DNA from 4 places in the Pseudomonas sp. MDT2-39-1 genome. Region 2 is predicted to be linked to each of the others. Evidence: predicted binding sites of a transcription regulator. Region 2 holds the regulator's gene; each other region holds the start of a gene.
What was found. The regulator FliA, encoded in region 2, starts transcription of late flagellar genes. The targets are predictions, from matches to a motif close to CTAAAGTTTNNNNNNNNNNNGCCGNTAA.
Positions count from the first base shown of each region.

Region 1: a site for FliA is predicted at 3,812-3,839, ahead of ACYZTM_RS17695 (methyl-accepting chemotaxis protein). Genes of this name have one in related genera too.
Region 3: a site for FliA is predicted at 2,037-2,064, ahead of ACYZTM_RS17305 (methyl-accepting chemotaxis protein). Genes of this name have one in related genera too.
Region 4: a site for FliA is predicted at 1,836-1,863, ahead of motA (flagellar motor stator protein MotA). Genes of this name have one in related genera too.

Region 1 covers NZ_CM142716.1:3,724,739-3,732,542, reverse strand. The annotation lists gene ACYZTM_RS17720 (IS256 family transposase) at 1-788, shown strand, start outside; gene ACYZTM_RS17715 (methyl-accepting chemotaxis protein) at 926-1,657, opposite strand; partial or broken gene ACYZTM_RS17710 (HAMP domain-containing protein) at 1,790-2,833, opposite strand; gene ACYZTM_RS17705 (cell division protein ZapA) at 2,979-3,281, opposite strand; gene ACYZTM_RS17700 (hypothetical protein) at 3,278-3,508, opposite strand; gene ACYZTM_RS17695 (methyl-accepting chemotaxis protein) at 3,895-5,520, shown strand; gene ACYZTM_RS17690 (potassium/proton antiporter) at 5,856-7,598, shown strand; gene mscK (mechanosensitive channel MscK) at 7,633-7,804, shown strand, end outside.
Region 2 covers NZ_CM142716.1:5,057,093-5,064,896, forward strand. The annotation lists gene flhA (flagellar biosynthesis protein FlhA) at 1-985, shown strand, start outside; gene flhF (flagellar biosynthesis protein FlhF) at 997-2,331, shown strand; gene fleN (flagellar synthesis regulator FleN) at 2,448-3,278, shown strand; gene fliA (RNA polymerase sigma factor FliA) at 3,275-4,015, shown strand; gene ACYZTM_RS23685 (chemotaxis response regulator CheY) at 4,183-4,554, shown strand; gene ACYZTM_RS23690 (protein phosphatase CheZ) at 4,577-5,365, shown strand; gene ACYZTM_RS23695 (chemotaxis protein CheA) at 5,419-7,647, shown strand; gene ACYZTM_RS23700 (protein-glutamate methylesterase/protein-glutamine glutaminase) at 7,697-7,804, shown strand, end outside.
Region 3 covers NZ_CM142716.1:3,640,843-3,648,646, reverse strand. The annotation lists gene tatB (Sec-independent protein translocase protein TatB) at 1-344, shown strand, start outside; gene tatC (twin-arginine translocase subunit TatC) at 341-1,135, shown strand; gene ACYZTM_RS17310 (16S rRNA (uracil(1498)-N(3))-methyltransferase) at 1,132-1,839, shown strand; gene ACYZTM_RS17305 (methyl-accepting chemotaxis protein) at 2,105-4,021, shown strand; gene ACYZTM_RS17300 (amino acid ABC transporter ATP-binding protein) at 4,385-5,119, opposite strand; gene ACYZTM_RS17295 (amino acid ABC transporter permease) at 5,112-6,071, opposite strand; gene ACYZTM_RS17290 (transporter substrate-binding domain-containing protein) at 6,209-7,006, opposite strand; gene mdoH (glucans biosynthesis glucosyltransferase MdoH) at 7,254-7,804, opposite strand, start outside.
Region 4 covers NZ_CM142716.1:3,816,139-3,823,942, reverse strand. The annotation lists gene motB (flagellar motor protein MotB) at 1-912, opposite strand, end outside; gene motA (flagellar motor stator protein MotA) at 916-1,767, opposite strand; gene ACYZTM_RS18045 (HDOD domain-containing protein) at 1,934-3,472, shown strand; gene ACYZTM_RS18040 (rhodanese-like domain-containing protein) at 3,516-4,331, shown strand; gene asd (archaetidylserine decarboxylase) at 4,350-5,210, shown strand; gene ACYZTM_RS18030 (lectin OAA family protein) at 5,268-5,669, opposite strand; gene ACYZTM_RS18025 (molecular chaperone) at 5,866-7,644, shown strand; gene serB (phosphoserine phosphatase SerB) at 7,790-7,804, opposite strand, start outside.

The DNA.
Region 1 (7,804 bases), 1.3 Mb from region 2:
TTACCGACGCGGTGAGTGATGAGGTCAAACTCTGGCAGGCGCGGCCGCTGGACGCGCTGTACCCGATCCTCTATCTGGACTGCATTCACGTCAAAGTGCGCGATGCCGGCGCCGTGCGCAACAAGGCGGTTTATCTGGCCATCGGCGTCAACATGGCGGGTCACAAAGAGGTGCTGGGCTTGTGGATCGCTCAAACCGAAGGCGCAAAATTCTGGCTGCAAGTGGTGACCGAACTCAAGAATCGGGGCGTGCAGGACATCTTCATCGCCTGCGTGGACGGCCTCAAAGGCTTCCCTGAGGCGATTGAAACGGTTTACCCAAAAGCCGTCGTTCAGCTGTGCATCGTGCACATGGTGCGCAACAGTTTGAACTTCGTATCGTGGAAACGGCAGAAGGAAGTCGCGGCTGACCTCAAGCTGATTTACACCTCGGCCACCGCCGAGCTGGCTGAGCAACGGCTCTGCGAATTTGAAGCCAAATGGGACGCCGAGTACCAATCGATCAGCCTGTCATGGCGACGAAACTGGGCTCGGGTGATTCCGTTTTTTGACTATCCAGCCGAAATTCGCAAGGTGATCTACACCACCAATGCCATCGAATCGATCAACATGAGTCTGCGTAAAGTGATCAAAACGCGTGCGTCATTTCCGACCGACGAGGCGGTGATGAAGCTGTTTTATCTGGCGCTGAACAACATCAGCAAAAAGTGGACAATGCCGATCCGGGACTGGAAAGCGGCTTTGAATCGCTTCAGTATCCAGTTTGAAGATCGGCTGTTAACGGTTTAATAGAAATCCCGTTTACACAAAATCAGGGACACCCTCCCGCTCCCACACTTGATCTGCGGTGAACACATAATTTGTGGACACCAGAAATCAAATGTGGGAGCGGGCTTGCTCGCGAAGAGGCCCGCACCGACAACACATCAACTCAATTTGAAACTGCCCATCTGCCGCGCCAAATCATCCGCCAACCGCTGCAAAGTCTTACAATCCTCTCTGCAAGCCCTGACTTCACCCGCCGTCGCCCGAGCCAAATCCGAAATCCCCTGCACATTGCGATTGATCTCTTCCGTCACCGCCGACTGCTCTTCCGTGGCCGTCGCCACCTGATGGTTCATGTCGCTGATGCGCTCGACCTGCCCGGTAATCGCTGTCAGTGACGCTCCGGTGCGCTGGCTCGACTCGACGCCGGTGCCCGTCGCTGCTTGCCCGGAATGCATGGAGGAAACGGCATTCTCAGCGCCCTGCTTGAGGCTGCCGATCATCTGCTGAATCTCGTCGGTGGACGCCTGAGTCCGCCGCGCCAATGTCCGCACTTCATCCGCCACCACTGCAAAACCACGTCCCATGTCGCCGGCCCGCGCGGCTTCGATGGCCGCGTTCAGTGCCAGTAAATTGGTCTGCTCGGAGATCCCTCGAATCACCGCCAACACCTGATCAATCGACGCCACCTGATTGGCCAGCTCGCCCACGGCGCCCGCCGCGATGCCGATTTCATCGGACATGCTTTCTATATGCCGGATCGAACCACCGACCACTTCCCGTGCCTGCATGGCTTCATCGCGAGCATTCTGCGAAGCGACGGCGGCATTGCCCGCGTTCTGGGCGATTTCCTGCACCGTCAGGCCCATTTCGTGGACTGCCGTGGCAACCATGTCGGTCATTTCCTGCTGACGACCAGAACGTTCCGCAGTGTTATCCACCACCCGCGCTACCTGCCCGACGGCGGTGCGCAATCTCTCGCTCGTGGTCAGCACATCGCCAATCATTTCGCGCTGACTGTCGAGGAATCGATTGAAGCCGCGCGCCAGGTCACCCAGCTCATCGGCGCGGCTGGAATCTAACCGGTGGGTCAAATCTCCCCCACCGCTACCGATGGCTACCAGCGCGGCTGTTACCTGACGGATCGGCCGCACCAACCCACGGGCCAGCAAGACCACCAACATCAGACACACCAGTGCCACCGCCAGGCCAATGCCGCTGCTCATCCACATGGCGCGACGGGCTTCGGCGTAGATCTGCGACTGTGGCACTTCGGCCACCAGGGTCCAGCCCAGATCCCGCAATGGCAGGCTCAATGCCAGAAAATCTTCGCCTTCGCGGGTAAAACCGCTGCTGATGGCGGACGCTTTGGAGGTAGAGAGCTGACCCATGACCGTTTGCGCCGCCGCGGCACCGATTTGCTCGGCCAACGTGCGTTTACCACTGAATTGCGCCTCGGGATGAACCTGGATCAAACCGTCGGAACGCACGAGATAGACCTTGCCGCGCTCACCGAAGTTGAAGTTGTGGATCAACTCCGACAGCTCTTTCATGCTCAGGCCAAGCCCGGCAACGCCCACGACTTTGCCGGCCTGCTCGACTTTGAGGTCGATGAACAGCGCCAGTTCTCCGGTCGCGGTGTCATTGTCGATATTGAGGGTGCGCGGCTGGTTGCTGTCGAGGAATGCGTAGAACCAGGTGTCTTTGGGGTTGGAACGACTGAGGGTCCGGTCCAGGCCTTTTTCAGTGAAGTAATGGTTTGAAGCCGTGCCGACGATTAGCGCGGTGAACGCCTTGTGTTCAGCGCGGATGCCTTCCAGATACTGCACGAACGCAGCGGTCTGGGTACTGCTTTCACCCCCGGCCAACCAGTCGCGCACCATGCTGTTGCTGGCGATGTCCTTGGCGGCGGTGAGGGGTTGGACGAGGATTCGTTCGATGTCGTTGCGCATCGCTTTGATGCTCGACGGCAGTGCCTGTTCGACCAGATAGCTCTGGGCGAGACGGTTGACCACGAGGGTATAAATGCCAACCACGATCAGGATGCTGACCAGCAGGGCAGTGCCCATACTGAGGATCAACTGCCATTGAATACTGCGTCGCCAGAACTGCATGGAACACCCCCAAAGAATAAGAGGCTGAAACACTGCAACAGCCGTGCCGATTGTATACAACTAAACCGACAATCTATTCTTTGGTTGTGCGCAAAGCCGATCAGGCCTGATTGATCGTCTTGGAGATCACTTCAACCGTGGCGCTGACTTGCTCTTGGTAACGGTCGAGTTCCTGCTGGTGCTGTTTTTGCATTTCGATCTGCTGGGAACACAGATTCATCGCGGCCAGCACCAGCAAGCGGTCACCGATCAGCGTCGGGTACTTCCTTTTGGTGTCGGCCAAGGCAGCTTTCAACATCATCGCGGCGTCCAGCAGGGTTTGCTCTTCCCCGGCCGGCGCCTTGATCGAATAGTCCTCCCCCAGGATCGAGACGACTTTTACCCCTGCGGCGCCGTGATTCATGCGCTGACCGGGCCGGCGCTGACGCGCTCAACCAGGGCCTGGATGCGAGCCGCGGTGGCGCCTTGTTTCTCTTCCTGTTCCATCAGGCTCAGCTGCAGGCTTTCGCTTTCATCCTTGGCCTGGGCCAGTTCTGCACTCAGGGTCTGGTTAGTGCCGAGCAGCGTCTGGTTCTGTTGCACCAGGTCGTTGACCAGCTGTTCCAATTGGCTAAGGGATGCTTCCAACATTTTGATTTTCCAAGCATTTTCAAAGGGCGCGTACGATAAAGAAAAGTCACCACGGATGCCAGGGTTATTCAGGCGCAGCCCTTGATTTTCCTGGCGGGTGACCGTCCTCGCGAGCTCTAAAGACTGTGATTGGCGAATCTGGTTCCTTCACTTCGTCGCCCGATTTTGTAGGAGCGAAGCTTGCTCGCGAAGGACGTTAACGATTACGCGGGCTGTCTGGATGAACCCGCTGCCTGGATATTTTTCGCGAGCAAGCTTCGCTCCTACAGAAAACAGCCTTTCTGCGACAAAAACGCGCAGGCGCTCAAGACTTTAGTCGCATGACCGATAAGTCACTCATACGTCAGCTTCAGCGCCGCACGGGTGCGCTCACTTTGGTAAACAGCATGTCCCTTCGTAATATGAATATCGCACCGCGGGCGTTCCTCGGTTTCGCCCTGATTGGCGGTTTGATGCTGGTTTTGGGTGTGTTTGCCCTGAACCAGATGAGCAAGATTCGCGGCGCAGGCGAGAACATCGTCCAGAGCAGCGTGCCGAGCATCAAGGCGCTGGATGAGTTCACCCAACTGACGCTGCGTCTGCGGGTCCTGTCCTATCGCCTGTTGACCAACCGCGAACCGGACGTTCAGCAAAAGACCATCGAGCTGTTCGACCAGCGCAATCAACAGATCCGTGCCGCTCAGACTGAGTATGAAAAGTTCATCTCCAGCCCTGACGAGCGTGCGGCTTACGACCAGTACGTGCAGTTGCTTGGCCAGTATCGTCAGCTTGAAGACCGGATGAAGAGCCTGTCGCGCAACAATCAGATGGAAGAACTGCGCACCTTGCTTAACACCGATCTGCTGAACAACTCTGAAGCCGTCAACGCCGTGCTCAACCGCCTGATGCTGATCAACAACCAACAAGCGGTCGACCTTAACCAGCAGGCAGCTGATCAGTATTCCTCGGCGTTCAACCTGGTCGTCACCCTGCTGGTGATCGCCTCCGGGCTGACCGTGCTGTTCGCCTGGCTGCTGACCAACAGCATCACCAAGCCGATCGCCAATGCCCTGAGCGCTGCCGAAGAAATCGCCGAGGGCAACCTGACTCGCCCGATCACCGTTGATGGCGAAGACGAAGCCGGCCGCTTGCTGCTGGCCATGTCGAAGATGCAGGACAAGCTGCGCGACACCCTGCAACGAATTTCCGGTTCGGCCACGCAATTGGCGTCCGCTGCGGAAGAGTTGAACAGTGTCACCGACGAAAGCGCCCGTGGCCTGACCCAACAGAACAACGAAATCGAACAGGCCGCCACCGCGGTCAATGAAATGACCAGCGCCGTGGAAGAAGTCGCACGCAATGCCGTCAGCACTTCCGAAGCCTCGAAAAACGCCACCACCTCGGCCGGTGACGGTCGTGACTTGGTGCAGGAAACCGTCAGCGCCATTGAACGCATGAGCGCCGATGTGCAGAGCACCGCGACCTTGATTGGCGATCTGGCCAATGAATCCCGTGACATCGGCAAGGTGCTGGACGTGATACGCGGCCTGGCTGACCAGACCAACCTGCTGGCATTGAACGCAGCGATCGAAGCTGCGCGTGCCGGTGAAGCCGGGCGTGGTTTCGCGGTGGTGGCGGATGAGGTTCGTGCACTGGCGCATCGCACTCAGCAGTCGACCAGCGAAATCGAACGCATGATTGGCAGCATCCAGAGCGGTACCGAACACGCGGTGGATTCGATGCGTAACAGCACCGAACGCGCCGAATCGACCTTGAACATCGCTCGCGGTGCAGGTCTGTCGCTGGACACGATCAACAGCGCCATCGTCGAGATCAACGAGCGCAACCTGGTGATCGCCAGTGCGGCGGAAGAACAGGCGCAGGTCGCCCGTGAAGTGGATCGCAACCTGGTGAACATTCGTGATTTGTCGGTTCAATCGGCGACCGGGGCGAATCAGACGAGTGCGGCGAGCAATGAATTGTCGCGATTGGCGCTGGACCTGAACAACATGGTTGGGCGGTTTAGCCTCTAAAGAGTCCCCCCAACTCTGTGGCCAGGCGATTTATCTGTGGTGAAGGGATCTTCTGTGGCGAGGGGATTTATCCCCGCTGGACTGCGAAGCGGCCCCCTGCGTTCTTCCAGGCATACCCCGCAAACAGGCCTTGCGACGGCGTCGCCGCCGAACGGGGATAAATCCCCTCGCCACAGATAAAACCCTCGCCACGGTGATTTCAACCGGCTCTGTAGATGTTGTCAGAATTCTATAAAAGCTTTTTGACAGCATCACATTTCAACAGGTTAGAATCGCTGGCACGCAGACTGCATGGTCAGTTTGTGCCCGCCTTTCAGCTTTCTGGAGTACTGCCTTTGAATGCGACGACCATCAACAGCCTGTTCTTGATCGGCGCGTTGCTGGTAGGTGCGAGCATTCTGGTGAGCTCACTTTCTTCCCGCCTCGGCATCCCGATTCTGGTGATCATCCTGGCGGTGGGCATGGCCGCTGGCGTCGACGGCGGCGGCATTATATTTGATAACTACCCAACGGCTTATCTGGTAGGCAACCTCGCACTCGCGGTGATCCTGCTCGATGGCGGCTTGCGCACCCGAGTCTCGAGTTTCCGCGTAGCGCTTTGGCCCGCGCTGTCGCTGGCCACGGTCGGGGTGTTGATCACGACCGCACTGACCGGTTTCGTCGCTGCCTGGCTATTCAACCTGAACGTCATCCAGGGTTTGCTGATCGGCGCCATCGTCGGCTCCACCGATGCCGCTGCGGTGTTCTCGCTGCTGGGTGGCAAAGGCCTGAACGAACGGGTCACCGCCAGCCTCGAAATCGAATCCGGCAGCAACGACCCAATGGCGGTGTTCCTCACCGTTACCCTGATCGACATGCTCGCCAGCGGCCAGACCGGCCTGCACTGGAGTCTGCTTGCCCACTTCGTGCGTGAGTTCGGCATCGGTGCCGTCATCGGCCTCGGCGGTGGCTGGGTCATGCTGCAATTGGTCAATCGCATCAACCTGGCCAACGGCCTCTACCCGATTCTGGTGATTGCCGGCGGCCTGGCGGTCTTCGCCCTGACCAACGCCCTGCACGGCAGCGGTTTCCTGGCCGTCTACCTCTGCGGCTTGGTGATCGGCAATCGTCCGGTGCGCAGCCGCCACGGCATTCTGCACATGCTTGACGGCATGGCCTGGCTGGCGCAGATCGGCATGTTCCTGGTGCTGGGGCTGCTGGTGACGCCTCACGACCTGCTGCCTATCGCCCTGCCCGCTCTGGGCCTGGCGCTGTGGATGATTCTGTTTGCACGGCCGCTGTCGGTGCTGGTCGGCCTGCTGCCGTTCAAAGCGTTCCACGGCCGCGAAAAGGCGTTTATCTCATGGGTCGGATTACGCGGCGCGGTCCCGATCATTCTGGCGGTGTTCCCGCTGATGGCCGGCCTGCCGAATGCCCAGCTCTACTTCAACCTCGCCTTCTTTATTGTGCTGGTGTCGCTGTTGGTGCAGGGCACGAGCCTGCCGTGGGTGGCGAAGCTTTTGAAGGTGACCGTTCCGCCGGAGCCTGCACCGATCTCGCGCTCAGCGCTGGAAGTGCACGTCACCAGCGAGTGGGAACTGTTCGTTTATCGCCTCGGTGCCGAAAAATGGTGCATCGGCTCGCCCCTTCGCGAACTGAAAATGCCCGAAGGCACGCGTATCGCCGCACTGTTTCGGGGCCAGCAACTGCTCCATCCGTCGGGTAGTACGGTGCTCGAAGTCGATGATTTGCTGTGTGTTATCGGCCATGAACACAACCTTCCAGCCCTCGGAAAACTCTTCAGTCAGGCACCGCAACGCGGCCTCGATTTGCGCTTCTTCGGCGACTTCGTTCTCGAAGGAGACGCCCAGCTGGCTGCGGTTGCAGCGCTGTACGGGTTGAAGGTCGAAGGCATCGATCCGGACATGTCCCTGGGCCATTTCATTGCCCAGAAAGTCGGCGGTGCTCCAGTAGTCGGCGACCAGGTGGAGTGGAACAACACCATCTGGACCGTTGCGGTCATGGAGGGGAACAAGATCGGCAAAGTGGGCGTCAGATTCCCCGAAGGAAGTCGCCCGGGTCCGGGACTCTTCCTCTAAACTCCACACTTCGTCTCGTTTTCGATCGGTCTCTATGTCAACCCTGCGCACCTTTTTCATCATCGCCCTGCTGGGCTTGAGTCTTTCTGTCGGTACGTTGCAAGCGGCCGAACCGCCGTCCAGCGAAGCCGTGCAGGCGAGTCTGGACAAAATCGCCGATCGCAAACTGCCGGAAGCGGATCAGAAAGCCTTGCAGAGCATTCTGC
Region 2 (7,804 bases):
GCTGGTGGACCGCAACCAGGGCGGTCAGTTGCTGGCGCGGATCAAGGGTGTGCGCAAGAAGCTGTCGCAAGATCTGGGCTTCCTGATGCCGACTGTGCATATCCGTGACAACCTCGACCTGGCACCGAGTGCCTATCGCCTGACCCTGATGGGGGTGATCCTGGCCGAAGCGGAGATTTACCCGGATCGCGAACTGGCGATCAATCCGGGGCAGGTCTACGGGACGCTCAACGGCATTACCGCCAAAGATCCGGCTTTCGGTCTGGAGGCGGTCTGGATCGAAATCAGCCAGCGTGCCCAGGCGCAATCCCTCGGTTACACCGTGGTCGATGCCAGTACGGTCGTGGCCACCCACTTGAACCAGATTCTGTACAAGCACTCCAGCGAACTGATCGGTCACGAAGAAGTCCAGCAACTCATGCAATTGCTGGCCAAAAGCTCACCGAAACTGGCCGAAGAGCTGGTGCCGGGTGTGGTGTCTCTGTCGCAGCTGCTGAAAGTTTTGCAGGCTTTGCTGGCCGAACAGGTGCCAGTACGGGACATCCGCAGCATTGCCGAGGCCATCGCCAACAATGCCGCCAAGAGTCAAGATACTGCCGCGTTGGTGGCCGCCGTGCGCGTCGGCGTATCCCGCGCAATCGTCCAAAGCATTGTAGGGACTGACTCCGAGCTACCAGTTATCACTCTGGAGCCAAGGTTGGAACAGATATTGCTCAATAGTCTTCAGAAGGCAGGACAAGGCTCGGAAGAGGGCGTTCTGCTGGAGCCAAGCATGGCTGAGAAACTGCAACGCTCGTTGATCGATGCGGCGCAGCGTCAGGAAATGCAAGGTCAACCGGTGATTCTGCTGGTGGCCGGTCCGGTTCGCGCGATGCTTTCGCGATTCGGCCGACTGGCAGTCCCGGGTTTGCATGTGTTGGCTTACCAGGAAATTCCTGACAACAAGCAAGTGACCATCGTTGCGACAGTAGGGCCCAACGGCTGAGGTAGTGGTTTATGCAAGTTAAGCGTTTTTTCGCCGCCGATATGCGTCAGGCCATGAAACTGGTTCGTGATGAGCTGGGCGCTGATGCCGCCATTATTGGCAATCGCCGGATTGCCGGTGGTGTCGAGCTGACGGCTGCCCTGGATTACAAATTGTCTGCGCTGGCCCCGCGTGTTCCGAACATGGAACTCGAGGACGAGCTGCGCAAGACCCAGTCGCGGATTGTCACCGCCCAGGCCGAATTGAGCTTGCGTGGCGAAGGCGAAACCGAAGGCGACAAGACCACCAATCGCCAGTTATTCGCCGGCCTGCCGTTGACCGCCGCCGAGCCGCTGATCGAGCCGACGTATGCCGAACCTCGTCGCTCCGCTCCAGCCCCTGCGCCAGCCGCTGGCGGTGTGGACCCGCGTGCATTCGACTCGATGCGTTTCGAACTCAACAGCCTGCGCGAACTGATGGAAGTGCAACTCGGCTCCCTGGCCTGGAATCAGCTGCAAGGCAGCCGTCCGGCCCAGGCCAACCTCTGGCGTCGCCTGCAACGCATCGGCCTGTCCGGCCCGTTGTCCCGCGACTTGCTGGCGATGATTACCGACATTGAAGAACCCCGTCAGGCCTGGCGTATGTTGCTGGCGCACTTGGCGCGGATGATCGCCACACCGGAAGTCGAGCCACTGGAAGAGGGCGGCGTGATTGCCATGGTCGGCCCTGCCGGCATGGGCAAGACCACCACTCTGGCCAAGCTCGCGGCCCGCTACGTTCTGAAATATGGCGCGCAAAACATCGCGCTGGTGAGCATGGACAGCTACCGTATTGGTGCTCAGGAGCAACTCAAGACTCTGGGCCGGATCCTCAACGTGTCGGTAACTCACGTCGATCCGGGGCAATCGCTGGTGCAGGCGCTGGATCCCTTGCTGCGCAAACGCGTGGTGCTGATCGATACCGCGGGTCTTCAGGCCAGCGATCCGGCACTGCGCATGCAGCTCGAAAGCCTGGCCGGACGTGGCATCAAGTCAAAAAATTATCTGGTGTTGGCAACCACCAGCCAGAAACAGGTCCTAACGGCCGCTTATCACAGTTACAAACGCTGCGGTCTCGCTGGCTGCATCCTGACTAAACTGGATGAAACGGCATGCCTGGGCGAGGTGTTAAGCCTGGCCATCAGTCATGAATTACCGGTGGCCTACCTGACCGATGGCCCGCGGATTCCGGATGATTTGCATCTGCCGCGTCGTCATCAGTTGGTCAGTCGCGCCGTAAGCGTGCAAATGCAAGAAGAACCCAGCGAAGAAGCCATGGCTGACATGTTCGCTGATATTTACCACAGCCCGACCAAGCAGGTTGGCTGAGGTACTAATGAACAGTTTTTGTACCTACATCGATGGTCTGCCATGCATTGTTCAGTTTATGAGCGCGCAGCCAGTAATGTGGCCTCCGTCTATGCAAGACAAGGTAAAGAAATAACATGGGCAGCATGCATCCCGTACAGGTGATCGCGGTGACCGGCGGCAAAGGTGGCGTCGGGAAGACTAACGTGTCAGTGAACTTGTCCCTGGCTCTAGCTGAGCTCGGCCGGCGCGTCATGCTGCTGGACGCTGATCTGGGGCTGGCGAACGTCGACGTCCTGTTGGGGCTGACACCCAAACGTACCCTGGCCGACGTGATCGAAGGCCGCTGTGAGCTGCGCGACGTTCTGTTGCAGGGCCCCGGCGGTATTCGCATCGTCCCGGCCGCGTCCGGCACGCAGAGCATGGTTCATCTGAGCCCGGCTCAACACGCTGGCCTGATCCAGGCGTTCAGCGATATCGGCGACAACCTCGACGTCTTGGTGATCGACACCGCTGCGGGTATTGGTGACTCGGTAGTCAGTTTCGTTCGCGCAGCGCAAGAAGTCTTGCTGGTGGTGTGTGACGAGCCGACCTCGATCACGGATGCCTACGCGCTGATCAAACTGCTGAACCGCGATTACGGCATGAACCGCTTCCGCGTCCTGGCCAACATGGCCCAGAGCCCGCAGGAAGGTCGCAACCTGTTCGCCAAGTTGACCAAGGTCACGGACCGCTTCCTCGACGTCGCCTTACAATACGTCGGCGCGGTGCCTTATGACGAAAGCGTGCGTAAAGCGGTGCAGAAGCAGCGCGCCGTCTATGAAGCCTTTCCGCGCTCCAAGTGCTCCCTGGCGTTCAAGGCCATTGCACAGAAGGTCGATACCTGGCCGTTGCCTGCCAACCCGCGTGGGCACCTGGAGTTTTTCGTCGAGCGCCTCGTGCAACAAACGGCAGGACCGGTGTTATGACAGCCAGCGGTTACAACCTCTACAAGAAGTCGGCACGTGACGCGCAGTACGAGCTGATCGAGCGTTACGCGCCACTGGTCAAACGCATTGCTTACCACTTGCTGGCCCGTCTGCCGGCCAGTGTTCAGGTTGAAGACCTGATCCAGGCCGGGATGATCGGCCTGCTTGAAGTATCGACCAAATATGACGCCAGCAAAGGCGCGAGTTTCGAGACGTACGCGGGCATTCGAATCCGCGGCGCGATGCTCGATGAAGTACGCAAGGGGGACTGGGCGCCACGTTCGGTTCACCGCAATACCCGCATGGTCAGCGACGCCATTCGCTCGATTGAAGCTAAAACCGGTCGTGACGCTAAAGATCATGAGGTTGCGGCCGAACTCCAATTGAGTCTCGACGATTATTACGGGATTTTGAACGACACCCTGGGCAGCCGGTTATTCAGTTTCGACGATCTGTTGCAGGACGGCGAACACGAAGGGCTGCACGAGGATGGCGCGAGTGCACATCTGGAGCCGTCACGCGATCTGGAAGATGAACGCTTCCAGGCAGCGCTGGCGGACGCGATTGCCAATTTGCCGGAGCGTGAGCGACTGGTGTTGGCGCTGTACTACGACGAAGAGCTGAACCTCAAGGAAATCGGTGAGGTCCTGGGGGTCAGCGAGTCTCGGGTCAGCCAGTTACACAGCCAGTGCGCGGCCCGTTTGCGGGGGCGTTTGGGGGAGTGGCGAGCGCGCTGAGGGCAGTGTGGGGACACTGCGAACGAGGCCGGTGTGGTGTTGAACTGCACCGGTCGCGATCTGTTGTGCTCCATACAGACATCGAGTGCATTGCCGGATTGATTGAAATGGCGCGTCCAGGTGCTGGGCGCGTTTAAGACTGCTTGGAGGTCGAATTGGACAAGAACATGAAAATCCTCATCGTTGATGACTTCTCAACGATGCGGCGGATCATAAAAAACCTGTTGCGTGACCTTGGGTTCACCAACACGGTCGAGGCCGACGATGGCATTACAGCCATTCCGGTTCTCAACAGCGGGAGCATCGACTTTCTGGTAACGGACTGGAACATGCCTGGCATGACCGGTATCGATCTGCTGCGCCACGTGCGCGCCGATGAAAAGCTCAAGCACCTACCGGTGTTGATGGTGACCGCTGAAGCCAAGCGCGAGCAGATCATCGAAGCGGCCCAGGCCGGTGTTAACGGCTATGTGGTCAAACCATTCACGGCCCAGGCGTTGAAAGAAAAAATCGAGAAGATTTTCGAACGCATCGGTTGATCCACTGCGCCACGGGGGAGCTATGGAGCATAAAGAATCTTCACTGGGCGATTTTGAATCGACCCTGAAAAAACACGCGGTCGAACTGGTCGAAAGCCTTGAAAAAGGCAGGTTCGGCGACGCTGTGCAACTTATCCATGAGCTCAATCAGACCCGTGACCGCGGCCTGTATCAGGAAGTGGGCAAGCTCACTCGCGAGCTGCATAGCGCGATCGTCAATTTCCAGATTGACCCGAACATGCCGCAAGCCGAGGAAGTGTCGCAGATCACGGACGCCACCGAGCGCCTGGGGTATGTGGTCAAGCTGACCGAGGCCGCTGCCAACCGCACCATGGACCTGGTGGAGAATTCCACGCCGCTGGTCAACAGCCTGAGCGAAGAAGCCCAGGCGTTGAGCGCGGATTGGGGGCGGTTCATGCGTCGCGAAGTCGGGGCTGAAGAGTTCCGCGAACTGGCCCGGCGCGTCGACGGTTTCCTGACGCGCAGCAGCGAAGACAATCGCACGGTGTCGAGCAACCTCAACGACATTCTGCTGGCCCAGGATTACCAGGACCTCACCGGTCAGGTGATCAAGCGCGTGACCCAATTGGTCACCGAAGTTGAAAGCAACCTGCTCAAGCTCGTGCTCATGGCCAGTCAGGTAGACCGCTTTGCGGGTATCGAACATGACCGTGATGCGATGCTCGCTGAAAAAGATCCGCAAAAACATCTCTCTCAGGGTGAAGGTCCGCAGATTCATGCCGATAAAAGAGAAGACGTTGTGTCCGGTCAGGACGATGTGGACGATTTGTTATCCAGCCTAGGATTTTAGAGTTTTAGCATTTTAGGTTTTTTAGGTTTTTAGACCTCAGGAGCACCCCCTTAATGAGCTTCGGCGCCGATGAAGAGATCCTTCAGGATTTCCTGGTTGAGGCCGGCGAGATTCTAGAGCAACTGTCCGAACAGCTGGTCGAGCTTGAAAGCCGACCGGATGATGCGGACTTGCTCAATGCAATTTTTCGCGGTTTTCACACTGTAAAAGGGGGCGCCGGCTTCCTCCAGCTCAACGAGCTGGTGGAGTGCTGTCACATCGCCGAGAACGTGTTCGACATCCTGCGCAAGGGTGAACGTCGCGTCGACTCGGAACTGATGGACGTGGTTCTCGAAGCGCTGGACGCGGTGAACAGCATGTTCACCGAAGTTCGCGAACGCAGCCCGATTACGGCTGCCACGCCTGAATTGCTCGCGGCACTGGCCCGTCTGGCCGAGCCGCAAACGGCTGATGAAGCCGCACCGGTTGCTGAAGTGGTCGAAACACCTGCCGCTGAAGAATCGGGTGACATCACCGATAACGAATTCGAACAACTGCTGGACTCGCTGAACGCCGTCAAGGCTCAAGCCGAAGCGCCGGCCGTTGCTCCAGTGGCTGGCGCTGATTCTGCGGCCAGCGACGAAATCACCGATGCCGAGTTCGAGTCGTTGCTCGATCAACTGCACGGCAAAGGCCAGTTCGCCGTCGATGCGGTGGCGGCGCCCGCTGCACCGGCTGCCCCAAAAGCGGCAGGCGACAGCTCCGACATCACCGACGACGAATTCGAAGCATTGCTCGACCAACTGCACGGCAAAGGCAACTTTGCGGTGGATGCGCTGGAGTCGGCCATTGCCTCCGTACCCGCTCCGGCTGCGCCAACCGCTAAAGCGGCTGGCGGTGATCTGATTTCCGATCACGAGTTCGAATCGCTGCTCGACGAATTGCATGGCAAAGGCAAGTTCACTGAAGTCGGCACAGGTACTGCGGTGGCTGCTCCAGCCGCCAAGGCTGTTGCGCCGAAACCCGTCGCCAAAGCGCCCGAGCCTAAAGCCGAAGCGCCGAAGCCTGTTGCTGCTGCACCGGCTCCGGCCCGAACACCGTCCGCTCCACCACCGGAAAAACCGGCCAGCGAAGCCGAGACCACCGTGCGGGTCGATACCGCGCGTCTCGACGAAATCATGAACATGGTTGGCGAGTTGGTACTGGTGCGTAACCGCTTGGTCCGTCTGGGCCTCAACAGCGGCGACGAAGCCATGTCCAAGGCCGTGTCGAACCTCGACGTGGTCACGGCCGACCTGCAAACCGCGGTCATGAAGACGCGGATGCAACCGATCAAGAAAGTTTTCGGGCGCTTCCCGCGTCTCGTTCGCGACCTGGCACGCCAGCTCAAGAAAGAGATCAACCTGGAACTGGTCGGCGAAGAAACCGACCTCGACAAGAACCTCGTTGAGGCCCTGGCCGACCCGCTGGTCCACTTGGTGCGCAACTCGGTCGACCACGGTATCGAAGAGCCGGCCGAGCGCGAAGCGATGGGCAAGCCTCGCAGTGGCAAGGTGATCCTGTCCGCTGAACAGGAAGGCGACCACATCCTGCTGTCCATCTCCGATGACGGCAAAGGCATGGATGCTGACGTGTTGCGCGGCATCGCCGTGAAGAAAGGGTTGATGGACAAGGATGCAGCGGACCGCCTCAGCGAATCCGATTGCTTCAACCTGATCTTCGCCCCGGGTTTTTCGACCAAGACCGAGATCTCCGACGTGTCGGGTCGTGGCGTGGGCATGGACGTGGTGAAAACCAAGATCGCCCAGCTTAACGGCACCATCAATATCTACTCGACCAAGGGCAAAGGCTCGAAGATCGTCATCAAGGTCCCGTTGACCCTGGCGATCATGCCGACGCTGATGGTCATGCTCGGCAACCAGGCGTTCGCGTTCCCGCTGGTGAACGTCAACGAGATCTTCCACCTCGACCTGTCGCGCACCAACGTGGTGGACGGCCAGGAAGTGGTGATCGTGCGGGACAAGGCACTGCCATTGTTCTACCTCAAGCGCTGGCTGGTCAGCTCCGCCGCTCACGAAGAGCAGCGCGAGGGCCATGTGGTGATCCTTTCGGTGGGCACTCAGCGGATCGGCTTCGTCGTCGATCAATTGGTAGGCCAGGAAGAAGTGGTCATCAAGCCATTAGGCAAAATGCTCCAGGGAACCCCGGGCATGTCGGGCGCCACCATTACCGGTGACGGCCGCATTGCGCTGATTCTCGATGTTCCGAGCATGCTCAAGCGTTACGCCGCACGGCGTATTTGATTCTGGTGGGGCGGGGCGACAGAGCCTCGCTCCGTCTAACGGAGTGTTTATGGCAGTCAAAGTCCTGGTGGTGGACGATTCGGGGTTTTTCCGCCGCCGCGTCTCGGAAATTCTTTCAGCGGATCCGAATATCCAGGTCGTCGGTACGGCGACCAAC
Region 3 (7,804 bases), 1.4 Mb from region 2:
TGTGGGTCGGTCGTCTGAAGCGCAGCTTCAACGCGATCAAACAGGAAGTTGAACGTGAAATCGGTGCCGACGAGATTCGTCGGCAACTGCACAACGAGCACATTCTGTCGCTGGAGCAGGAGGCGCGGAAGATTTTCACGCCGACACAGCAGGAAGCCACACCGGTTCAGCCGGTTGAGCCGGTCGCGGAGCAGACGATTCATGCTCCTGCCGCCGTGCCTGCACCGGCGGCCACAGAGCCTGCGCCCGTCGTTGCAGCGCCACCGGTTGAACCTGCCACGCCTGCGGCTGCGCCTGTTGCGCCGGCCCCTCATGACCCAACACTGGCGCCGCGAGCCCCATGAGCGATCTTCCTGAAAATGACCAGCACATGCCGCTGGTTTCGCACCTCACCGAGTTGCGTACCCGCCTGCTGCGCTGTGTAGCGGCGATCTTCATTATCTTCGCCGGGTTGTTCGCCTTCACCCAGCAGATCTACACCTTCGTCTCGACGCCGCTTCGCCAGTATCTGCCCGTGGGCGCGACGATGATCGCCACTGACGTGTCGTCGCCGTTCCTGACACCGTTAAAGCTGACCATGATGGTGTCGCTGTTCCTGGCGATCCCGGTGATCCTGCATCAGATCTGGGGCTTCATCGCGCCGGGTCTGTACAAGCATGAAAAACGCATCGCCGTGCCTTTGCTGGTATCGAGCATCATGCTGTTCTACGCCGGCATGGCCTTCGCCTATTACCTGGTGTTCCCGCTGATCTTCAAATTCTTCGCCGCCGCCACCCCGGCCGGCGTGGAAATGATGACCGACATCAGCAGCTACCTCGACTTCGTCATGACGCTGTTCTTCGCCTTCGGCGTGGCGTTCGAGATCCCGGTGGCCGTGGTGCTGCTGGTGTGGATCGGCGTGGTCGACGTCAAATACCTGAAGAAAATCCGCCCGTACGTGATCATCGGCTGCTTCGTGGTCGGCATGATCCTGACGCCGCCGGACATCTTCTCGCAGACGCTGTTGGCGGTACCGATGTGGCTGTTGTTCGAGATCGGCATCCTGTTCGGCGGCCTGATCAGCAAGCGCGGCGAACATCCCGACGACCAGCCGGCTGACGACCACAACGACCAGCCGCCAGCGACCCAGCCGTGAACCTGCTGCTCCTCGAAGAGGCCGACTTCATTGCGGCCGACCGGGTGATCCTGCGGGATCGCCGGCTGACTCACATGCAGGAAGTTCATCGATCCGTGGTCGGCGACAGTTTGCGGGTCGGGCGTATCGGTGGGCTGATGGGCTCGGCCGAGTTGCTGCGTCTGGACGCCGATGAAGCCGAATTGCGCGTCACGCTCGACCAGCCGCCACCGGCCAAGCTGCCACTGACGCTGGTGCTGGCCCTGCCACGGCCGAAAATGCTGCGCAGGGTGTTTCAGACCGTGGCGGCCATGGGTGTGCCACGAATCATTCTGGTGAACAGCTATCGCGTCGAGAAGAGCTTCTGGCAGACGCCGTTTCTGGAGCCAGAGGCGATTCGCGAGCAACTGATCCTCGGCCTGGAACAGGCCCGGGACAGCGTACTGCCGGAAATCGTCATCGAGAAACGCTTCAAGCCGTTCGTCGAAGACCGTCTGCCGGCCGTTACCGAAGGCACTCTCGGCCTCGTCGGCCACCCTGGTAACTACCCGCCCTGCCCCCGGGGTCTGGACGAACCGGTAACCCTGGCCATCGGCCCCGAAGGCGGCTGGATCCCTTACGAAATCGACCTGCTGGCCAAGTCCGGTCTGCAACCGGTACAACTCGGCGAACGCATCTTACGCGTCGAAACCGCCGTCACTGCGTTGCTCGCCCGCCTCTTTTAAGGTCAAACACGGTCCACTGTGGCGAGGGGGCTTGTCGGAACGCCGCATCGCCCCGTTTGGGCGCTAAGCGGCCACCGCTTTTTCCTGCAAAACCGTATCTGCCTATTTGCGACTGCTTCGCAGCCGAACGGGGCGGTGCGGCGGTCCGACAAGTCCCCTCGCCACAGGTATTTACTCGCCTGAACATTGCGTTGCGCCTACAGATTAGTCGTCGCCTGCCGATACAGTTCCCATAAAACCAATGAGTGTCCGAGGGAGTAGCAGCATGTACCGTTGGCTAGCCGAGAATCTGGGAAACGTAAGCGTCAATCGCAAACTGGGGATCGGCTTCGGTCTGGTGCTGCTGCTAACCTTGCTGATCACCTTTACAGGCTGGACCGGCCTGACGGGCGTGATGAGCCGTGGTGACAAGCTCGGGTTCATCGCCAGTCTCAATGACCTGACCAAAGACCTGCGCCTGGCCCGCATGGACTACGACATGCGCCGCGGAGAACAAGGCCCGGCCGCCGTCAACGACCTGCTGAGCCGACTCGACGCCGGCCTGCAAACCGCGCGCAAATTGATCGAACAGCCTTCTGACGTGGCGATGATCGAGCAGCAACTCGCCGCCGTCGGCCAGTACAAGCAAGCCTTCATCGCGATGACCCAGGCCGGCGCCACCCGCGAAGACGCCCGCAGCAAACTGGGCGCGACCGCCGACAACGCAGTGGCCCGCGTCGCCGAGGTCGAAAAATCCATGCTGCAAGGCGACAGCGTCGCCGATTTCAACAGTGTGATCGACCTGAGCAAGCTGATTCAGCAGGCCCGCTTCCAGGTTCGCGGCTACACCTACAGCGGCAAGACCGAGGCCGAGCAACCGGCGCTGGACGCCATCGACAACGCCCTGAAGAACCTCGAAAGCCTGCCGTCCAAACTGCCGGAGCAGCACATCGCCAACCTGCAACAGGCCACCGATTCGCTCAAAGCCTACCGCGCCGCCGTCAGCCAGTTCCGCGACTCCCAGGTTGCCAGCGCCGCCGCCCTCAAACGCATGGCCGAGCAAGGCGAGATCCTGCTCGACGTCAGCAAAAAACTCACCGTTTCGCAAACCATCGTCCGGGACACCGACGCTGCGCACGCCAAGAACCTGCTGCTGATGGCCACCGTTCTGGCCGTGGCGTTTGGCTTGCTGGCGGCATGGGCAATCACTCGCCAGATCGTGGTTCCGTTGAACCAGACCCTCAAAGTGGCCGAGCGCGTGGCCGCTGGCGATCTTACGCAAAACCTTGTTTCCGAGCGTCGCGACGAATTGGGCCAGCTCCAGCGCGCCATGCAGAGCATGACCCTGGGCCTGCGCGAACTGATCGGTGGCATCAGCGATGGCGTCACGCAAATCGCCAGCGCCGCCGAAGAGTTGTCGGCCGTGACCGAGCAGACCAGCGCCGGGGTCAACAGCCAGAAGGTCGAGACCGACCAGGTGGCGACCGCAATGAACGAAATGACCGCCACCGTGCAGGAAGTCGCGCGTAACGCCGAAGAAGCCTCTGAAGCCGCCGTTGCCGCCGATCAACAGGCTCGCGAAGGCGACAAAGTGGTCGGCGAAGCCATCGCCCAGATCGAGCGCCTGGCCCTCGAAGTCGGTAATTCCACCGCGGCCATGGGCGATCTCAAACGCGAGAGCGACAAAATCGGCAGCGTGCTCGACGTGATCAAATCCGTGGCCCAACAAACCAACCTGTTGGCACTCAACGCTGCGATTGAGGCCGCCCGTGCCGGTGAAGCCGGACGCGGTTTCGCGGTGGTCGCCGACGAAGTCCGCAGCCTGGCCCAGCGCACCCAGAAGTCCACCGAGGAAATCGAAGAGCTGATCGTCGGCCTGCAAACCGGCACCCAGCAAGTGGCAACCATCATGGACAACAGCCGCAGCCTGACCGACAGCAGCGTCGAACTGACCCGCCGCGCCGGCAGCTCGCTGGAAAGCATCACCCGCACCGTGTCGGCGATTCAGTCGATGAACCAGCAGATCGCTGCGGCGGCCGAGCAGCAAACCGCGGTGGCCGAGGAGATCAACCGTAGCGTGCTGAACGTGCGCGACGTGTCTGAGCAGACCTCGGCAGCCAGTGAAGAGACCGCGGCCTCCAGCGTTGAACTGGCACGGTTGGGGACGCATCTTCAGATGCTGGTTGGGCGGTTCAAGGTTTGAAACCGAGGTGATGCTTTCGCGGGCAAGCCTCGCTCCTACAGTAATGCTGTTCACTTAAGACAATCATCAGTCGAGCGAGAACCTGTGGCGAGGGGATTCAGCGAAACGTCGCACCGCCCCGTTCGGCTGCGAAGCGGCCCCCTGCGCCCGTTCAGACAGACCGAGTTGTGTGGATTTACGACTGCTTCGCAGCCGAACGGGGCGGTGCGACGTTTCGATGAATCCCCTCGCCACAAATGAGTGCCCGCGCTTAAGTGAACAGCATTACGCTCCTACAGGGCTTTGTGTACCGCTCGATTGAGCCACGACACAATACCGTAGGAGCGAGGCTTGCCCGCGAAGGCGTCAGGACAGGCGCTGAAGTCAGAGAACCTGGCGCAAGAAGGCCTGCGCCCGCGGATCCTTCGGCGCATCGAAGAACTCGGCCGGCGAGGCATCTTCCAGCAATTTTCCGTGATCGAAGAACAGCACCCGATCCGCCACTTCCCGCGCAAACCCCATTTCGTGGGTGACGCAGACCATGGTCATGCCTTCCACGGCCAGGGTTTTCATCACGTCCAGCACTTCGCCGACCATTTCCGGATCAAGCGCCGAGGTCGGTTCGTCGAACAGCATGACCTTGGGTTCCATGGCCAATGCCCGGGCGATGGCGACACGCTGTTGCTGACCGCCGGACAGGCGCGACGGGTACTCGTTGGCCTTCTGCGCAATTCCAACCTTCTCCAGCAATGCCAACGCCTTGGCCTCGCGTTCTTTCTTTCCGCGCTTGCGCACGACTTTCTGGGCCAGACAGAGGTTTTCCAGCACGGTCATGTGCGGGAACAGGTTGAAATGCTGGAACACCATGCCGACTTCGCGGCGGTAGGCATTCACGTCGGTTTTCGGGTCGGCCAGTTGCAGGCCGTCGATGCTCACCGAACCGGAATCGAATTCTTCCAGGCCGTTGAGGCAACGCAGGAAGGTCGACTTGCCGGAACCGGACGGGCCGATCACCACCAGCACTTCGCCCTTGGCCACGTGCGTGGTGACGTTATCCACCGCGCGCACCACCTGGCCACGGGTGTCGAAGACTTTTACCAGATCGCGGACTTCAATCACTTTGTGCGAGCCTCCGCTCAAGCCGGCTGGCGATTTTCGACAGCGGCAGGTTGATCAACAAGTACAGACCGGCCACGCAGAACAGGATTTCGAACGGCGAGAACGAGGTGGTGATGACTTCCCGGCCGCTTTTCAGTAGCTCGGTAATCGCGATCACCGACACCAGCGAGGTGTCCTTTACCAGACTGATGAACTGCCCGGCCAGGGGCGGCAAAACGCGTTTCAAGGCTTGCGGCAGCACCACATGGCGCATCGACTGGCCAGCGCTCAAGCCCAGGGAGCGCGCGGCTTCGTTCTGGCCTCGGGCGATCGACTGCACGCCGGAGCGGATGATTTCCGCAACATAGGCCCCCGTGAACAGCGACAGCGCGGCGATCCCGGCAAATTCCCGCGACAGGTTCATCACGGTGCCGATGAAGAAGTAGAAAATGAAAATCTGCACCAGCAATGGCGTACCGCGCACCAGTTCGACGTATATCGTCGACAGATCACGCAGGGTCGGGTTGTTCGACAGACGGCACAGGCCGGTAGCCAGACCGATCAGCAAGCCGAGCACGCCCGACACCACGGACAGCCACAAGGTGGTCCAAAGACCCCACATCAGCGGTCCGGCAGCCCAATGACGAGTCACGCCAATCACGTCGCCTTCGGCCACATCATCGCCCTGGGCGACTTGCAGGCTGTTGTCGTCGACGATCAGATGCTGCTCGGCACCGGCGTCGTTGCGCAGGGTCACTTCAGCCTGGTCGCCCTTGCGCACCAGTTCGCTGACGGTGGAGATGTCGGCGGCGCGCTGGGATTCTTCGGCGTGGTAGGCGAAGTACTGCGGCACGCGGTTCCAGCGCCATTCGTAGGACATCAGCGAGGTGGCGTAATACAAAGCGCCGGCCAGGCCGATCAGCACCAGCACGGTCAACACGTGCCAGGGCCATTGGGCTTTTTTCTGTTTCATTGAGTCTGAAGGTTCCGAATTCTGTGTCGCTAGGAAAGCCGTCTTCGCGGGCAAGCCTCGCGCCTACATTGGAATGCCTTCCCCTGTAGGAGTGAGCCTGCTCGCGATTGAAGCGACGCGGTCAGTCTGACCGCCGCTTATTCCATGTCCTTCTGCCAAGCGGTGTCTTTGAACCACTTGTCATGGATGCGATCGTAGGTGCCGTCTTTGTGGATCTGGTGCAGGAAGTTGTTGATGAAGTTGATGCTGTCGTAATCACCCTTCTTCAGGCCGAAAGCCAGAGGCTCATAGGTGAACGGCTTGTCGAGGAACACCAGTTTGCCGGCGCCGACCTTGTTCACGGCCACGACGTTGTACGGCGCGTCGTAGATGAAGGCGTCGGCCTTGCCGTTGACCACGTCGAGCACGGCTTCCTGCTCGTTGTCGTAGCCGTGGTACTTGGCTTTGGAGATCAGCTTCTTGGCGACCATCTCTCCGGTGGTGCCGAGCTTGGAGGTGATGCGGTAGTCGGCGGTGTTCAAGTCTTTATAGGACTTGATGGTGCCTTCCAGTTCCTTGCGGATCAGCAGGGTCTGACCCACCACGATGAACGGTTCGCTGAAGTTCAGGCGCAGGTTGCGCTCCTGGGTCAGCGTCATGCCGCTGCCGATCATGTCGAACTTGTCAGTCAGCAGGGCCGGAATGATGCCGTCGTAACCGGTGGACACCAGCTCCAGCTTGACGCCCATGGCCTTGGTCATGGCCTTGAGGATATCGACTTCGAAACCGATGATCTCGCCGCGCTTGTTGGTCATTTCGAATGGCATATAGGTCGGGTCCATGCCGACTTTCAGCGTGCCGCGCTTGACCGCGTCATCGATGGCACCGGCCTGCGCCGCGCTGACTGCAACCAATGCCGTGACGCCGACCAGCAGCATCGACAGATACTTCTTCATCATCAAGTCCCCAAAACCATTGCGTTGTGAGGCGCGCAAACGGCGGGTTTCCTTTGGGAAACCGGCAGATACGAACAGAAAATAGTCCGGGCGCACCAATTCGGGGACGGATGCTAACGCACTCGTCCGTTTGCACAAGGGTTTAAGCAGGAATTGTTGCTCTAACGCTGATCGTTCCCACGCTCTGCGCGCAGAGCGTGGGAACGATCAGCAGCGCAAAAAAACCCCGCTTTCGCGGGGCTTTTCGTTATGCCAACTGAGGCTGCGCACTCAGTGGTTTGAGCGGTAGCAGCGGCGCATGGGGATCGGCTTTCACCGATTTGCGCCAGGCGGCGAGCCACTCGGGGTGGCTTTCATTCCAGATCTGCTCATGCAAGCGAGCCAATGCCACCGGATCGCTCAGCAGCTGCACACGCTCATTGTTGTTCAGACCGTCAGGCCCGACTTTCAATGCGTGGCGCACCCGCTCGATCCGCAACCACTCGATCGGCTCGGCCTGACCGTGACGCGACGTCGCCAGCGAGCACGCCAAGGCGTTCTGCTGTGGATCCACCACCGCGCGGGTGAAGCCGTCGTTCAGCGCATGCCAACGGTTTTCGTGGGTGTACTGGTCGGTTGCCAGCAATGCCTGTGGCGGATTGTATTCCTCAGGGATCAGGAACAGGCTTTCGTCACGGGACTTGAGGCCCAGGCCGACTCGACTGGAGATCACCGACACCGGAATCGACAGCATCAACGAACCGACGATCGGCACCAGCCACCAGAGAAAGCTCGGGTTCAGCCAGATCACCAGCAGGG
Region 4 (7,804 bases), 1.2 Mb from region 2:
CGGTGTGGCGGGCACTTCGCCCGGGCCACCCTGCCCTTGCGTCGGCTCTGGAGCCGGTTCCGCACCTTGCGAACCTTCGATGGCGCGCTGGGCTTTCTTGGTCAGCACCACGATGTCGATACGGCGATTGACCGGATTGAACGGGTTCTCGCGATCGAACAACGCCGACGAGGCATAACCGACGACCCGCGCCACCTGCGCATCCGGATAGCTGCCGGCGATCAGCGCACGACGCGCAGCGTTGGCACGGTTGGCCGAGAGCTCCCAGTTACCAAAGTCACCGGTGCCCGTGTACGGTTTGGCATCGGTGTGGCCGCTGATGCTGATCTTGTTCGGCACCGCTTTGATGGTGTCGGCCATGGCCAGCAGGATGTCTTCGAAGTACGGCTTCAGACGAGCACTGCCGGAGTCGAACATCGGCCGGTTTTCGGCGTCCACGATCTGGATGCGCAAACCGTCCGGCGTGATCTCGAACAGGATCTGGTCTTTAAATTTCTTGAGTTGCGGGTTCTCTTCGACTTTGTTCTGCAGTTCTTGCAGCAACAGCTCGAGACGCTCCTTCTCGACCTGCTCGGCCATGCCTTCAACCTGCTCGGTGTCGATAGTCACCTTGTCTGGCTGCGGCTGAGATTTCACCTCGGGGTTGAGGGTGTTCTCCGGCGCCAGGGTCGGCGAGCCGCCCAAGTCAATGATGTACGGCGTGCCGCTTTCGGTAAAGCCGACCGGGTCCTTGAAGTAACCGGCGATGGCGATCTTCTGTTCCGGTGTTGCGGTGGACAGCAGCCACAGCACCAGGAAGAACGCCATCATCGCCGTCGCGAAGTCCGCGAAGGCGATTTTCCAGGCGCCCCCGTGATGCCCGCCGGCGATGCGCTTGACGCGCTTGATGATTATCGGCTGGTTATTTTCCATGACTTAGCGACCGCGAACCGCTTGTTCCAGCTCAGCAAAGCTAGGACGGTGCGCCGGGTACAGCACCTTGCGGCCGAACTCTACCGCCAGCGACGGCGGCATGCCGGAAGCAGAAGCGACCAGCGAGGCCTTGATGGCTTCGTAGACGTTCAGTTCTTCCTTGGCATCGTGGGCCAGGGAAGTGGCCAATGGGCCGAAGAAGCCGTATGCCGCGAGAATACCGAAGAAGGTACCGACGAGTGCCGCGCCCACGTGCAGACCGATTGAGGCCTGGTCGCCCTCACCCAGGGAAGCCATGGTCACCACGATACCGAGTACCGCCGCGACGATACCGAAACCGGGCATGGCGTCGGCAATACCATTCACCGCGTGGGACGGATGCTCGAGGTCTTCCTTGAGGCTGTAAAGTTCCATGTCGAACAGGCCTTCAAGCTCATGGGGAGCCATGTTGCCGGAGGACATGATGCGCAGGTAATCGCAGATGAACGCGGTCATGCGTTCATCTTTGAGCACGACCGGGTACTTGGCAAAAATCGGGCTCGCAGCGGCATCTTCGATGTCGCCTTCGATGGCCATCATGCCTTCGCGGCGGCTCTTGTTGAGGATCTCGTAGACCAGGCCCAGCACTTCCAGATAGAACGTGTGGCTGAAGCGCGAACTGAACATGCCCAAGGATTTCTTGAGCACGTGCATCGTCATGTAACCGGGGTTGGCCTGCAGGAATGCGCCAAGGGCCGCGCCACCGATAATCATCACCTCAAAAGGCTGGATGAGGGCGGCAATTTTGCCGTGGGAAAGCACGTATCCGCCGAGCACGCTCGCGAATACGACGATGATGCCGATAATTTTAGCCATAGGTAGGAGAGCACTTACTGAGTCGGGTTCAAGGTCATATTCGGAAGTTAAAAAATCTCTTCTTCTACTTATCGGCAAAACTGCGCCAGACTATAGCCAGTTCAGGCGAAAAGCCAATTTGGCCCGCTCCGGGCATAGGTAATGCAGACGATGATCGCGTCCAACCATGGCTAACGAAACGAACGTTCCAATTCCAAAACCGACCACTCTCGAAGGCTGGGTCAAGCTGCTCGATGGCGTGCGCCTGCCCGTTCCGCAAGCCAGTCACGACCGTGTCTGCAAGGCCCTCGCCGATAACCGCAGTTCACTTCGCGACATTGCCGAACTGTTGCAAGACAGCCCGGCCCTGGCCTTGAGCGTGATTCGCGAAGCCAATCGCCACACCCACGGCAGCATGACCGAACCGGCTGAAAACCTTGAGGTGGCCATCAATCGCCTCGGGTTGAAACGCACCGAAGAATTGCTCGCCCGGTTGCCAGCCGAACCCCAATCACACATACCAGTGGCGTTGCGTCAGTTGCAGTTGATCAGCCAGCATGCGACCCAACAGGCCAACGGCTTTTTCGCCGGTCGCCTAGCGCGGCTCTGGCAGGACATCCACTGGGGCAGCCTGCTGTTTCTCTCGCCGCTGTGGCCGATGGCGTTGACTCATCCGCAGTTGCTCGAAGAGTGGGAGCTGCGGGTCATTTATAAAGGCGAGTCAGCGCGCAAAGTCGAAAAGCAATTGTTCGGCGTTCGCCTGCTGGACATCTGTCAGGCACTGGTGGACATCTGGCGTCTGCCGATCTGGGTGCAGCAAGGTTATCGACTGCTACTCAACGAGCAGCGAGAACTGGTCAAAGTCCTGCGCATCGCCCGCGACAGCGAGCACCCTTTGCGCCAGCAAAACCGTCTCGATGACGATCCGACCCTGCGTCGCTGGCTCAATCAGCCGGCCAATACCGTGCTGCTGGCCAATGGTCTGGCCCTGTCGGCGCAACAAGCCTGGGACAGTCCGCACAGCGAGCGCTGGCAATACCTGACCAGCCTTTACCTGCAAATGCCGATGAACGACGTGCAGCAGCAATTGCATCAACAGGCCGTCAACAGCGCGCACCAGCACGCCATGCCGGACCTCTGGCACCCCGCTATATCGCTGATCTGGCCATCGGGCGTGAATCGCATTCACGCAGGTTTGCTGCCGGCGCCAGCGCCGACCACCGAAGACCTGATGGCGTGGCGTAAACAATGTGCCGAATTGCTGGTCGAGCCGAGCCGCTTCACCAATGCGATGCACTTGACCACCTCTGCCCGGGACGCGCTGGTCGCGTGCGGCATGCGTCGAGTGATGATTTTGATGGCCGACCGCACCCACGCCAATTTGCGTGCGCATCAAACGGCCGGGCTGGAGAAAGAAGCGGCAGGCCTGAACCTGGCGGTCAGCCAGAGCACCGTGCTGCAGCGTCTGCTCTCGCAACAGGCCCAAGTGCGATTAACCCCGGCCAACAACGCCCAGTTCACGGCCCTGTTACCTGCCAACCTGCGCGCGCAATTTCGCGGCGAACATTTGCTGCTGCGCTCACTGGTCAATAATGGCCGGGTGATCATGGTCGTTGTAGCGGATCAGGGCGGCGGGCCATTTTCGGAAATCACCGTGCAAGCTTTCGGTAAAACCGCGCAGTGCATTGAAAAGGCACTCCATAGCTTTAGCCAGCGCGGTCAATGAATGCTGCGCTACAATCCTCCCCTTTGTGCTCTGGAGACCTCACATGTCTGACTTCTCTGGCTTGGCGCTGGTCATCGAGCCGAGCGACTTGCTCCCGCGTCTCGAGTCCCGCGAACTGATTCTGGTGGACCTGACCAGCAGCGCCCGCTATGCCGAAGGGCATATTCCCGGCGCGCGCTTTGTCGACCCCAAACGAACGCAACTCGGTCAGGCACCTGCGCCGGGGCTGATGCCGCCGCAAGCGGCGCTCGAAGCGTTGTTCGGTGAGCTGGGACACAACCCCGATGCGGTCTACGTGGTGTACGACGACGAAGGTGGCGGTTGGGCCGGGCGCTTTATCTGGCTGCTCGATGTCATCGGCCACCGCAATTACCACTATATAGACGGTGGCCTGACGGCGTGGCTGGCAGAAGGCATGCCCATGTCGATCCAGATCCCGGCCCACGTTGGCGGCCCGGTTGCGCTGACCCTGCACGACGAACCCACCGCCACCCGCGAGTACCTGCAAAGCCGTCTCGGCGCCGCCGACCTGGCGGTATGGGACGCGCGCGGCCCGCTGGAGTATTCCGGCGAGAAGGTCCTGGCAGCCAAGGCCGGGCACATTCCCGGCGCGGTGAATTTCGAATGGACGGCCGGCATGGATAAGTCGCGCAACTTGCGCATCCGCACGGACATGCCGCAGATTCTCGACCAACTCGGCATCACCAAAGACAAAGAAATCATCACCCACTGCCAGACTCACCATCGCTCTGGCTTCACTTATCTGGTGGCCAAATCCCTCGGTTATCCGCGGGTCAAAGGCTACGCCGGCTCCTGGGGCGAATGGGGCAACCACCCCGATACGCCCGTAGAGATTTAAGGTTTTTAAGGACAGTTAATGAATAAGCGTTTGTTTATCCTCAGCCAATACCTGCTGCCTCACCACTTGCTCTCGCGACTGGCCGGCTGCATTGCCGAATGCCGCGTGCGCTGGTTCAAGAACGCCTTTACCGCCTGGTTCGCCAAGCGTTATCAGGTGGACATGTCCCAGGCGCTGGTCGAAGACCTGACGGCTTACGAGCACTTCAACGCATTCTTCACCCGAGCACTGAAAGACGGCGCTCGCCCGCTCGATGAAACTCCGGGCGCGATCCTCAGCCCGGCCGACGGTGCGGTCAGCCAACTCGGCCCGATCGAACACGGTCGCGTGTTCCAGGCCAAGGGGCACAGCTTCAGCGTGCTGGAATTGCTGGGCGGTGATGCCGCGAATGCTGCGCCGTTCATGGGTGGCGATTTCGCGACGATTTACCTGTCGCCGAAAGACTACCACCGCGTGCACATGCCTCTGGCTGGCACCCTGCGCGAGATGGTCTACATCCCGGGCCGGATTTTCTCGGTCAACCAGACCACCGCCGAAAACGTGCCGGAACTGTTTGCCCGCAACGAGCGTGTGGCGTGCATTTTCGACACCGAGCGCGGGCCGATGGCCGTGGTGCTGGTGGGCGCGATGATCGTGGCCTCGATTGAAACCGTGTGGGCCGGGCTGGTGACGCCGCCGAAACGCGAGCTGAAAACCTTCCGTTACGACGAAGCCGCCCGTGCGCCGATCCATCTGGAAAAAGGTGCGGAACTGGGTCGCTTCAAGCTGGGTTCGACCGCTGTCGTGCTGTTCGGGCCGGATCAAGTGAAATGGGCTGAAGAGTTGGCGGCCGGTTCTCCGGTACAGATGGGCCAGGGCATGGGCCTGCCAAACGCCTGATTTGGCTGATCCGCCCCGTCGAACGTCTTCGAAGGGGCGGACATTTCGGTAGCGCCGTTACTCTATCTGTCCACGAAAGCCGATCGGCCCCTCGTTGGCGTAGGTATTGGTGCCACTGAGGTTTTTCCCTCCGTCATTGGAGGTGAAGCTCAACGCCACAACGTTCTGATTATCACGGCCGCCGATGACCCACTTGCCACCCGGATGCCATGGAGCGTCGTTGCCGCCCCACTGATTTTCCACGTTGTACTGGTTCTGGCCCGTGCGTTGAGCCTTGAAGCCAATGGGACCTTCACCCGCGTAAGTCATGGTGCCGGTGAAGCTCTTCCCGCCATCGCCCGATTTGATCTCGATCGCGACCACGTTCTGGTTATCCCGCGCGCCTAACACCCAGTCTCCGCCCGGATGCCAGGGTGCCGAACTGCCGCCCCATTGATTTGCCACTACGTATTTAGACATGAACCTCATCTCCTTGAAGTTACAAGAGACCTGCCCTGCGTAGGCAGCAGGCCGTACGACTGTGCGTATCCAGTCGCACGTGTGTCAGATTAGTAGTACACCCGAGCAGCACTCGGCTGACAGACAAACGGTAGACATCCGTAGGTGCTACAGTCAGGTCATTCACGCCCATTTCCCGGTTGGAGTTTTCCACGGCATGAATGAGACCAGTCCCCACCTGCTGCTACGTGCACCGATCCCGACGCAACTGCGCCTGTCGTTCTGTGAACCGACGCCACGCGACCTCAAGCGCTGGATCGCCAACCTGCCCAAAGCCAACATCGGCGAAACCGCCCGCTTGCTCTATCAAGGCTTGAGCGAACTCAACCAACTGCTCACCCCCAGCGACAATCGCCTGCAACTGCTCGAACTGTTGCGCCCCGAGGTGTATTACGTCTGCAAACACCTGGAACGGCATTTCCTGCATCAAGCGATTGTGCTCGACGAGCGTTCGCGCAAGATCGCCAACCTTTGCCAGGCACTGCAAAGTCACCTGGCGATTGGCTACAAACAGATCGTCGTGCGCATCACCCCGCGCTTCAGCAAGGATCGAGCCCCTCTGCTGACCCAGGCGCTGCAGCGGGCGATCCATTGCCTGAACGGCCCGCTGATTCGCTCTACTCAGTTGTATTGCCCGGTGCCGGAAGGCCTGTGGCTGGAGCTGCATCAGCTGTATCGGATCGCCTGCGCACACAAACTCCAGCATCTGAGCCTGCGCGATGAACTGGCCAGCCAGACGAAAACCCTGAGCATCGAACAGACTTACGTGACGGCCCTGCTGCTGGGCGCTTCCCGCTGCAATCAACTGCGCCAGAATCAGATTGCACGGCTCGCCGAGGTGCTGGAGCCCTGGAGCCAATGGATCAAGTTGCAATCCGGCCAACCTGCTGACGGATTGTTTGCCGTCGCGCCGGACCTCGACACCGGTCCGCGCTACCGTTCGAAGTTCAGGGCCGAGCAGCAGGCCGGTTTGCTGGGGATTGATCCGCAGCCACTGGTCGCCGCCATCGAAGCGCATTTGCAAGGCAATATCGGCACTCCGCCGCTGCCGGTACCGACCGGGCTCAGCCTGGATACACTGCAACACCTGCACGCCGCGTGGGGCCAGGCTGCCGAGCGCAGTTTTCAACGCACCGCTGGCCAAGGCACGCTGACCCTGTGCGTGGGCATGAGCGCGCTGCACTTCTATCTGGGCGGGCAACGTTCGTTCAGCGATATTCTGAAAAACCCCGGCACCCGCCTAGCGCAGTTTTCGGCAACGTCCCCGGCAGGCCGGGAGAGCGACCAATGGGGCCAGGCGTTCGACACCGCTCCCCACGGCAGCGCCGATGCCTTGCTGCCCTACGAAGAGATTGAATACCCGCAACTTCAGAACAACGACGGCCACGAGGCGGCTGATAGCAATCGGCATTTTCCGACATACGCCCTGCCGGTCATCAATCACAGCCCCGGCGGCTATTGCCTTGCATGGCCTGGCGCAGTGCCGGCCGAGCTACAAGCTGGTGAAATGGTCGGAATCGAGGACTCCGCCAATCAGGGCTGGAGTATTGCAGTGGTGCGCTGGATTCGTCAGGTACGTGGCGGTGGTACGCAAATGGGGATCGAACAGGTCGCGCCTTACGCCGAGCCGTGCGGGCTGCAACTGGTGCGAACGCGGGACGACCACAGTCAATATTTGCGTGGCCTGTTGCTGCCGGAAATCAGCGCCATCGACCTGCCCGCTACGTTGCTCGCACCGCGCCTGCCCTTTCAGGAAGGCAGCAAAGTGCTGATCAACACCAACGGCCAGGAGCGCCGCGCCGGGCTGGATCGACGGGTGGCGAGTACCAACAGTTTTAATCAGTTTGCTTATCGCTCGCTGGAGGCGGCCAGAAACGACAACGCCGCAGTGAGCGGCGTTGAGGAGGATTTTGATTCGTTGTGGAAGTTGCTTTGAGGGTGAATCTGTAAGACCGTGGCGCCCCTTTCGCGGGCAAGCCTCGCTCCTACAGGTTCTGCGTCGTTCGCGCGATAGGTGTACGACACCAAACCTGTAGGAGCGAGGCTTGCCCGCGAAGAGGCTAGTTTAGTCAATACAAGACTCAGAGCTGCCCGTC